One region of the Micromonospora sp. NPDC007208 genome, then DNA from elsewhere that is predicted to be linked to it. Evidence: riboswitches for the same ligand, from Rfam matches in the RefSeq annotation. Region 1 holds a riboswitch; each other region holds the start of a gene.
The links. Region 1 has a riboswitch for cyclic di-AMP ahead of ACFYL6_RS11820 (NlpC/P60 family protein). Riboswitches for the same ligand answer to the same signal wherever they lie in the genome.
Positions count from the first base shown of each region.

Region 2: another riboswitch for cyclic di-AMP. It lies ahead of ACFYL6_RS14055 (coiled-coil domain-containing protein); the one in region 1 lies ahead of ACFYL6_RS11820 (NlpC/P60 family protein).
Region 3: another riboswitch for cyclic di-AMP. It lies ahead of ACFYL6_RS31245 (C39 family peptidase); the one in region 1 lies ahead of ACFYL6_RS11820 (NlpC/P60 family protein).

Region 1 covers NZ_JBIAFG010000005.1:4,825-8,091, reverse strand. Annotated here, with positions in the region: gene ACFYL6_RS11830 (pyridoxamine 5'-phosphate oxidase family protein) at 1-181, opposite strand, end outside; gene dcd (dCTP deaminase) at 281-859, shown strand; gene ACFYL6_RS11820 (NlpC/P60 family protein) at 961-1,938, opposite strand; cyclic di-AMP (ydaO/yuaA leader) riboswitch at 2,015-2,150, opposite strand; gene ACFYL6_RS11815 (N-acetylmuramoyl-L-alanine amidase) at 2,386-3,267, shown strand, end outside.
Region 2 covers NZ_JBIAFG010000005.1:474,035-477,301, reverse strand. Annotated here, with positions in the region: gene ACFYL6_RS14060 (YibE/F family protein) at 15-1,385, shown strand; cyclic di-AMP (ydaO/yuaA leader) riboswitch at 1,552-1,682, shown strand; gene ACFYL6_RS14055 (coiled-coil domain-containing protein) at 1,687-2,706, shown strand; gene ACFYL6_RS14050 (carbonic anhydrase) at 2,763-3,267, opposite strand, start outside.
Region 3 covers NZ_JBIAFG010000024.1:18,245-21,511, forward strand. Annotated here, with positions in the region: gene ACFYL6_RS31235 (hypothetical protein) at 23-445, shown strand; gene ACFYL6_RS31240 (hypothetical protein) at 577-1,347, shown strand; cyclic di-AMP (ydaO/yuaA leader) riboswitch at 1,632-1,773, shown strand; gene ACFYL6_RS31245 (C39 family peptidase) at 2,007-2,855, shown strand; gene ACFYL6_RS31250 (alpha/beta fold hydrolase) at 2,990-3,267, shown strand, end outside.

The DNA.
Region 1 (3,267 bases):
CGATGATGAAGCAGAACAGCCCCTCCGCGCTGATGACCGGGGAGACCGGATGGACGCGGGGCCCGCCGTCGGCACGGACCGTGGCCAGATAGCCGAAGCCCGGCCCGTACTGCTGGAGGAGAACGCGGATCCCGTCGGCGAGTCGGGGCTCGTCGGCGGCGAATTCGGACCAGGAAGCCATGCGGGCATTCTATCGAACAAATGTACGAGCAGCGACCTCGACGCGCTGGTCACCGGCACCGAATCCGGCCACTTTTGGCAGCGCGGCTATGGTGGTCCGATGCTGCTCTCCGACCGCGACCTGGTCTCCGAGATCAAGGCTGGCACGCTGGGCCTGGAGCCGTTCGAGCCGACCCTGGTCCAACCGTCCAGCATCGACGTCCGACTCGACCGGCTGTTCCGGGTCTTCAACAACCACCTCTACACCCACATCGACCCCGCCATGCAGCAGGACGACCTGACGTCGGTGGTCGAGGTCCCCGACGGCGAGCCGTTCGTGCTGCACCCGGGGGAGTTCGTGCTCGCCTCGACGCTGGAGGTCATCTCGCTGGGTGACCAGCTCGCCGGTCGGCTGGAGGGCAAGAGCTCCCTGGGCCGGCTCGGGCTGCTCACGCACTCCACCGCCGGCTTCATCGACCCGGGCTTCTCCGGCCACGTGACGCTGGAGCTCTCGAACGTGGCGAACCTGCCGATCACGCTCTGGCCGGGCATGAAGATCGGGCAGCTCTGCATCTTCCGGCTCTCCTCGCCGGCCGAGCACCCGTACGGCTCGGTGGTCTACGGCTCGCGCTACCAGGGCCAGCGGGGGCCGACGCCAAGCCGCGCCTGGCAGCACTGGCGCACCTGGCCGACCCGCTGAGGCCGACCCGCTGAGGCCGACCCGCTGAGGCCGATCCGCTAGAAACAGAACGACGAGGGCCCGCCGCGACGAATCGCGACGGGCCCTTCGGTCACCCGGGGTCAGCCTGGGCGGCCGTAGCTGTGGATCGGGCCGTCGTCGACCTTCTTCATCTTGACCGGTTGACCGGCCTGCGAGGCGTGCACCACCCAGCCGCCGCCGACGTACATGCCGACGTGGTGGATGTCGCTGTAGTAGAAGACCAGGTCGCCGGGGCGCAGGTCGCCCCTGCTGACGTTCTTCGTGACGCGGCTCTGCGCGGCGGCGTTGTGCGGCAGCGACACGCCGGCCTTCGCCCAGGCGGCCAGCATGAGCCCGGAGCAGTCGTACGAGTTCGGACCCTCGGCACCCCAGACGTAGGGCTTGCCGATCTGGGCGCAGGCGAACTTGACCGCGGTGCCCGCGGCGCCGCCGGGGTAGCTGCCCGGGCAGGGCGCCGGGCGCAGCGGACCGCCGCCACCGTTGCCGTACACCTTGAGGCGCAGCTTCTGCAGGCGGTCGATCTCCTCGTTGATCTGCTTCTTCTTCGCCGCCAGCTGAGCTTCGGTGCGGGTCAGCTGGGCCACCATCTCGTCCAGCGGCGCCTTCTGCGCGGCCAGCTGGTCGCGCAGGTCGGCCACCTGGCGTACGTCCTTCTGCTGGTTGTGCGCGAAGCGGTCGAGCATCTCCAGTTGGCCGACCACCTCGCTGGGCGACCTGCTGCCCAGCACCGCGTTGACGGTCGAGACGTTCTCGCCCTTGTAGGCGCGTACGGCCAGGGCGCTGACCTTGTCCATCGCGGCGTCGACCTGGCGCTCCAGCGGAGTGATCCGGGCGGCCAGCGCGTCGGCCTGCCTGCGCTTCGCCGCGAGGTCGGTGCGGGTGGCGTTGTGCCGTTCGATGATCGGTTCGAGTTTGTTCCAGTCGGCGTCGATCTGGCGCTCGATCTCGGCGACGGACGGGTCGGCGTGGGCCGCCGTGGCACTGCCGGTCAGGACGACGGCGATGCTGGCCAACGCGGCGAGTGCGGTGGTGAAGCGGGACCAGCGTGGGCGCGGCACGATCGACGCCGGGCCGGCTGATGCCGACCGCTCGGACGACGGCCGCGGGGCATGGAGTGCCACCGGGGTTCCGTACTCCTTCTTCCTGACCGCCTACCGGGTTAGCTGACGGGTTCGGGCGGGAAGTCGGCGCCCTACCGCAGTGGTTGCGGATTCACCCCGAGGGACCTGGGTCCCCGGTTCGCTCGGAAACGACTCGGCGGTGTCGGTCCGTTACCGCCCGGGCTGGGCGGAGCTGCTGTCGGGCCGACGAATGACCAGAGTAGAGACGCTTGTTACCGATCCGCAACCCGTGCGGCCGTGACACTCCGTACCGATTGGAAGAGGCCACGGACCGTGTGTGAAGAATTCTTTCCGCGCGCTTCGATAGATGGAAAGGTATTGACGTGACCTCCCGGGCGGCGCGATGGTGACCTGACCTCACTCCGAGAGAATCTAGGGGGTTCGATGCACCATCCAACCCTGTCGACCGGCTGGCGCGCACTGCTCGCCGCCACCGTGGTCGCCGCCGCGACCACGGTGCCACTCTCCGTCGGCCCGGCCGCCGCCGCACCCACCACCGACCGCCAGCAGCAGTACGCCGCCGCGGCCACCGAGTACGGCGTACCGACCGTGGTGCTGCTCGGCGTCTCCTACCTGGAGTCGCGCTGGGACACCAACGCCGGCACACCGAGCACCAGTGGCGGCTACGGCCCGATGCACCTGACCGACGCCCGGCACGTGGCCGCCCTCCCCGGGGGCGGTCACCACGACGCCGGTGCCGAGGACCCACGCGGCGACGACTCCCGTCCCGCCCGGGTGCCCGCGCCCCGGCCGGTCGAGGCCCCCGCGCCGTCCACCGCCGCGTTGCAGACCGTGGACGCCGCCGCCTCGCTGACCGGCGCCACCCCCGAGGCACTGCGCACCGACGCGGGCCTCAACATCCGGGGTGGGGCCGCGCTGCTGAGCGCGTACCAGAGAGATCTGGGCGCGCCGGTGGGCGCGGACACCGACCCGGCGGCCTGGTACGGCGCGGTGGCCCGCTACTCGGGCGCGGACAGCGCCGACGCCGCGGCGGCCTTCGCCGACGAGGTCTTCACCACCGTCGGCGCGGGCGCGTCGCGGGTGACCGACGACGGCCAGCGGGTCACCCTGCCGGCCAGCGCGGTGCGGCCCGAGCGTTCCTGGTTGGACCGGCTGGGCCTGCGCCGGCTGGCCCGCCCGGACGGGGTGGAGTGCCCCAGCACCATCTCCTGCGAGTGGATCCCGGCGCCCTACGAGGCGTTCGGCGACGGGGACTACGGCAACCACGACCTCTCCGACCGCCCCGCCCGGCAGAAGATCGAGTAC
Region 2 (3,267 bases), 470 kb from region 1:
TGGGAGTTCTCGCCTTGGCCGCCGACCACACTCACCCCGCGCCGTCCGCCCCACCACGGGTGCGACGGATCCTCGTCGTGACTGTGGTACCCCTCTTCGTCGCCACAGTGCTCGCCGCGGCGCTGCTCTGGCCGCGCGGCGGGTCACCGCAGACCGATGGTGGTGCGGACGTGCCGCGCCACCCCGGCACGGTCACCCGGGTGGTGAGTGAGCCGTGCCCGCCGGTGCCGTCGGTTCCCGAGGGCACACCGAGGGTCGGCGAGGGGCGGTGCGGCACGGTCGACGTCCGGGTGGACGACGGGCCGGCCGCCGGCCAACAGGTACGGACACCGGTGCCCGACGGGCCCGGCGCGCCCCGGGTCGAGGTCGGTGACGAGGTCATCCTGGTCGAGCTGGCCGATCCCACCGATCCCACCACCAGCAACTGGAACATCGCCGAGCACCAACGCGGCACCCCGATGGTGTGGCTGGCGGTGGTCTTCGCGGCCGCGATCGTCGCGTTCGGTCGGTGGCGGGGTCTGGCCGCGCTCGCCGGGCTGGCCGCCAGCTTCGCCATCCTGCTCACCTTCGTGTTGCCGGGCATCGGCGCCGGCAGGTCGCCACTGCTGGTGGCGGTGGTCGGCGCGGCCCTGATCATGTTCGTGGTGCTCTATCTGACGCACGGGGTCACCGCGCAGACCTCGGTCGCGGTGCTCGGCACCCTGGGCAGCCTGGTGCTGACCGGCGTGCTCGCCACCATCGCCACGGCCGCGACCCACCTCACCGGCTTCGGCAGCGAAGACGCCACCACCCTGTCGATGTTCCAGGGCGACGTGGACCTGCACGGTCTGCTGCTCGCCGGGATCATCATCGGGTCGCTCGGGGTGCTCGACGACGTGACGGTCACCCAGGCCGCCACCGTCACCGAGCTGGCCAACGCCAACCCCGGGCTGACCCGGTTGCAGCTGTACCGGGCGGCCACCCGGGTCGGCCGCGCGCACATCGCCTCCACTGTCAACACCATCGTGCTGGCGTACGCGGGCGCGTCACTGCCCCTGCTGCTCCTGCTCACCGCCGACTCGCGGCCGATCGGGCAGATCCTCACCAGTGAGTTCCTCGCGCAGGAGATCGTCCGCAGCGCGGTCGCCACCCTCGGTCTGATCGCCGCCGTACCGCTGACCACCGGGCTGGCCGCGGTGGTGACCGCCGCCGGGCGCACCGAGGCCACGCCGTCCACCGACGCTCCCGCGCCCCGGCCCCAGCCGGACCGCACGGAGGCACTGGCCGCACTCAGCTCACCGCGGAAGGCCGGCTCCGACGAGCCGGACCGGACGCGGCCCGCACCCCCATCCGAGGCCACCGACCGGTGGCCGGAGTCGAACAGGAGCACGGATACGGCATGGTGACACTCCTCAGCGTGACCAGATCGGGCATCCACCCTGAGAACCGCGTCACTGGTCACTCAACGCTATGGCGAAATGACGCTTTTGGTCGGCATCCAGGCGTAGCTCACCCGGTCGACTCTCGGGTAACCTCGCTGCCGGTTACCGATGAAGGCGCGAAGCGGCGCCTGCGGTGCCACCGCCCAATCGCCAGCCGGCGAGCCGGGGACCCAGGTACCTGGGGTGAATCCGCGTCAGCGGTAGGGGCCACTTCCGCCCCGAACCCGTCAGCTAACCCGGTCGGCGGTCGACGGAAGGGAACATTGTGACGGCACCCCTACGCCGCTGGATGACACCCGTGGTGGCCGTGATCGCCGCACTGACCGTGCTCGCCGGGCCCCTCCCGGCCCACGCCGCCCCGACGACCCCCACACCGTCCGGGCACGAGGAGGACGGCGAACCCAAGCTGCTCAACGATGTCATCGAGCAGGCCAACCGCGACTACTCCGCCGCCAAGTCCAAGCTGGACAAGTCAAAGAAGCGGCAGGGCGAGTTGGCCGCAGAGGTCGACCGGGCCAAGGCCGACCTGGACGCGTTGGCCCCGCAGGTCGGGCAGATCGCCGCCCAGGCGTACCGGACCGGCCGGATCGGCGCGGTCGCGATGCTGCTGGAGAGCGAAGCTCCCGACTCGTTCGTCCGGCGCGCCGGGATGCTCGACGAGATGAACATGGTCAACGAGAAGAAGCTCTCCGAGGTCAACGAGGTGAAGGCCCGCGCCGAGCAGGCGAAGCTCGCCCTCGACACGGAGGTCCGGGAGCAGCAGAAGCAGACCGCCCTGATGGCCAAGCGGAAGAGCGAGGCCGACAAGGCGCTCTCCCTCGTCGGTGGAAAGGGCTTCACCGGCGGCCTGGTGGACGCCACCTCACCGGTCGCGAAGATCGGCCCGGGTCGCACCGCCGACGGTGACTGGAAACCCCAGTCGTGCAGCGAGAACGACCCCACCACGTCCGGCTGCATCACGCCACGCACGCTGCACGCGTACAAGGAGGTCAAGCGGGCCGGCTTCAACCGGTTCGTCGGCTGCTACCGCCCCGGCGGGCCGTGGGAGCACCCGAAGGGCCGTGCCTGCGACTGGTCGCTGCAGAAGAGCGGCTTCTCCCCCTGGCACAACGAGGACACCCGGACGTACGGCAACAACGTCGCCGCGTTCCTCATCCGTAACGCCGACCGGCTCGGCATCTACTACGTGATCTGGAACCGGCAGATCTGGTTCCCGGCCACCGGCTGGAGTTCGTACAGCGGGCCGTCGAACCACACCGACCACGTCCACATGTCGCTGCTCTGACCCGCACGATCACCGTCGAGGGCCGTTCCGCGTGACGCGGAGCGGCCCTCGTCGCGTCAGACGGTGGCAGGCGCGGCCGGGTCGGTCGACTCGGGCGATCCGGCCGGGGTGTCCAGCGTCGCGAAGCCAGCCGGCACGGCGGCCACCTGACGTACCGCTCCGGCGGCCAGCCGGTAGGACACCCCCACCACCGCGCACCGCCCCCGCGCCACCTCGTCGGCCAGCACGGAAGACTGCCCGAGCAACGTCTCGACGGTCTGTGCGATGTGGATGTCGACGATGCCGTCGATGTCATCCACGCCCTCGGCATCGGCCCGACGCAGGCTGGGCAGCACGGCGTCGACCACGGCGCGCAGATGCCCGCTCGGCGCGGTACCGGTGGCGGCGGCCTCCCGGGCGGCCTGCACCGCACCGCACGAGTCGTGGCCGAGCACCACCACCAGCGGAGTGCCGAGCACGGTCACCGCGTACTCGACGCTGCCGAGCACCTCGGGGCCGGTGGTGTGCCCGGCCGTGCGGACCACGAACAGGTCGCCGAGCCCCCGGTCGAAGATGATCTCG
Region 3 (3,267 bases), on a different contig from region 1:
GACGCGACGGTAGCGTGGAGACGTGCTTCCGGTCGCGTTCACCTGTCCGCTGTGGTGGGTGGCGCGCTGGGCGACGCGGGTGCTGACCAGCCTCGCCGTCGTCGCGGCCCTGGCGCTCGGCGCAGGCCCGGCCACGGCCGCCGCGTCGACGCCCAGCCCGGTGCCAACGCCGAGCGCGGTTCCGGCCTCCGTCGCTGCCGTGCCGCTGGCCGCCTCCTACCGGCACGCCGGGGCGCACGGTGCGGCGCGCCCGGCCCCGGCGATACCGCCGGAGGCCGCCGAGGAGTCGGTGCCGGCCTGGTCGGTCGACACGCCGGTGGCGCTCCCCGGCGATCAGGGCACCGTCACGGCCGGCGTGCTGCCGGTCCGCGTGGCCGGGTCTGACCGGCTGCCCCTCGTCGACGGTGCGAGCGGTCAGGCCTCCCGGGCCCCACCCGGGCGCTGAGCCACCGGGACGACCGTCCCGTCTCCGCGCCCTGTCGACCCACCCGTTCCCCACCCCGCCGGCAAGTGGCCCACCGTGGCCCGCTGCCGGCGCGGCTCCCATCGCACTGCTCTCTCCCCGAGGTGCCGACCATGGAGACCGTCGTCTTCTACCAGTTCGTGACCGAGGTGCCGCGGGCCGCCGCCATCTGGTCGGCGCTGTTCCTGCTGACCCTGGGCCTGCTCACCGTGCTGGCCGCCCGCCCGGAACGGGACCGGCCCACGGACGACCCGCCCCCGGCCGCGCCCACCGCCCGGGAGCTGGCCGCCGCCGAGGCCGTCGACAGTCGCCGCTACGCCGAGGAGGTGGCCGTCGCCGCGGCCGGCGCGGCCACCACCGCCCGGCGGCGACGTGCCGCCTGGCTGGCCGCTCAGGAGCAGCTGGAGCGGGCCTGGGTCGGGTACGACGAGGCGGACACCGCCGCGCGTCGTTTCGCGGGCGCCGGGGCGCTGCCCACCCCGCAGACCCCGCACACCCCCGCCGAGTACGCCGCCCGGGAACGCTATCTGCACCGCGCGGCGATGGCGGCGTACTGGCGGGGCGACCTGAGCATGGCGCAGCTCGGCGACGTGTTCGGGCACCGGCGTGGCTGGGATCCCCGGCGGCACCCGGTCGAGCAGGAGGTACTGGTCAGCCGGGTGGTCCGGGATGCGCGGCTGGCCGACTACCGGGTGGCCGCCGACCGTGAGCGGGCCGCCTGGCGCGACGCGGAGTTGGCCGCCGAGTCGGCTCGTACCCTCGCCGAGGAGGCGTACGCGGCGGCAGCGCGGCTGCGCCCGACCCCGGTGTCCGCTCGCCGGACGGTGGCCGGGGCGATGCGTCCCGCCGTCGTGGCACGGTGGCGCCCGGCCCGGGCGGGTTGAGCCCGATCCGTGATGTGAGGCCGGTCACGCAATAGCGAAATCGGACGGTCGGCGCGATCGGCGGCATTGTTCCCGCGATTATGGCCGCGTTCTTCGCGGCCTGTCCGGTTGTCGCCCACAGGCGTCGCCGTAACCGGTTGTCCCATCGAGTCACATCATCGGCAATACGCGCAGAAATTGTCGCGCCAATTGGGGTTTACGCAGGTGAACCTGGCTTGGCAGGGCGTGGAGCGACCAGTAGTGTCGTCCCGTCCGGTGCGGTAACCGATCGCAAGACGCGACGCCGCACCGACCCGCTCAATCGTGATCAACGAACCGGGGACCCATCAGTAAGTCCGGGGTGAATCCGCGAGCCACGGCCCGCGGTAGGGCGATCTTCCCGCCCGAATCCGTCAGCTAACCCGGTAGGCGGTGTCGGAAGGAGTCCCATCCTCGTGCAGCACCTTTCCACCCCTCGGTTGTTCCCTCGCCTCCACGGCGCGGCGGTGCACCCGCTCACTCGTCCAGTGACGGTGAGCTGACCCCCCGGGTCATCGCCTTCCCCGCCCGGCCACGCCGGGCGTTCCCCTGAGCGGTTCACCATCCGCGGACCACGGTCCGTGCGCTGGCGCCTGCCCGGATACCGGCCCGGCCCCGGTGTGCCGCTCACCCCCCGATCCGTGGAGGACCCCGTGAAGCACACCCTGCAGCGTCAGCTCCGCCGCCTCGCCACCGAGCGTCCGTACCAGATCGTCGCCGCCTCCGCCGCGGCCCTCGCGATCGCCACCACCACCGGCGCCCTGCTCACCACTGCCGACGACGCCCCGGCCGGCCAGCGCACCGCGACCACTGTCGCCGAGATGCGCAGCGACGTTGCCGCCTCCCGCAGCGAGGTTCGGGACGCGTCCCCCTCGGCCAGCGCCGCGCCGACCACGGCCGCCCCGGCCACCAGCGCCGCGTCGCCCGCCGCCAAGGCCAGCAGCAACCCCGACCTGACCCGGAAGCCGGAGCGCCCGAAGCCGCCGGCGACCAAGGTGCTCGACTACGACTACGAGGCGCAGAACACCTACTACAACTGCGGCCCGGCGGCCACCCGGAACGCGCTCAGCGCCGCCGGCATCGACCGCACACAGGAGGAGCTCGGCGCCGAGCTGGGCACCACCGAGATGGGCACCAACTCGGCCGAGGACACCACCCGGGTGCTCAACGCCGAGGTGAAGGGCTCCCCGTACCGGACCCGGATGTTCCCCGGCGCGCCCAGCCCGGCCCAGATGGACCGCCTCCAGGCCGACGTGGTGAACGCCATCACCGACGGCCGGGGCGTGGTGGCCAACGTCGTCGGTGACGCCACCGACACCGACGGCGGCTGGCACTCCTACGGCGGCGGGCACTACATCGCCGTCGTGGGCTACAAGGACAACGGTCGTACCGTGCGAATCGCCGACTCGGCGAACCCGGCCGACCCGTCGTACTGGATCACCACCATCGACCTGGCCAACTGGATCACCAGCCGGGGCTACTCCGCCTGACCCGGGCACCCTGACCGCCGCGGGCGCCGTCTCCCACAAGGGGCCGGCGCCCGCGGCGTTTGTCCGCGCGGTCCCGTCGTACGCCGTCATCGGCGGCTCTCGTACCCGGCCGTGAACCGTGGGAGACTGCGGCCGTGGTGGAGACATCGGGTGGTCACGCCGGCCGTAGGCCGGTCCTGCTGCTGCTGCACGGCATGGGGGCGACCGGGGACGTGTGGTTGCCCTGGGCGCCCTACCTCGAGCAGCACTGGCCCGGGCGATGGCTGGCACCGGACCTCGCCGGCCACGGCTGGGCCCCGCCGCTGCCGTCGTACTCCTTCGCGGGTTTCGCCCAGCGGATCGCGCAGGCCCTCGCCCCCGACGACCGGCTGGTCGTGCTCGGGCACTCGCTGGGTGGGGTGGTCGGCCTGGC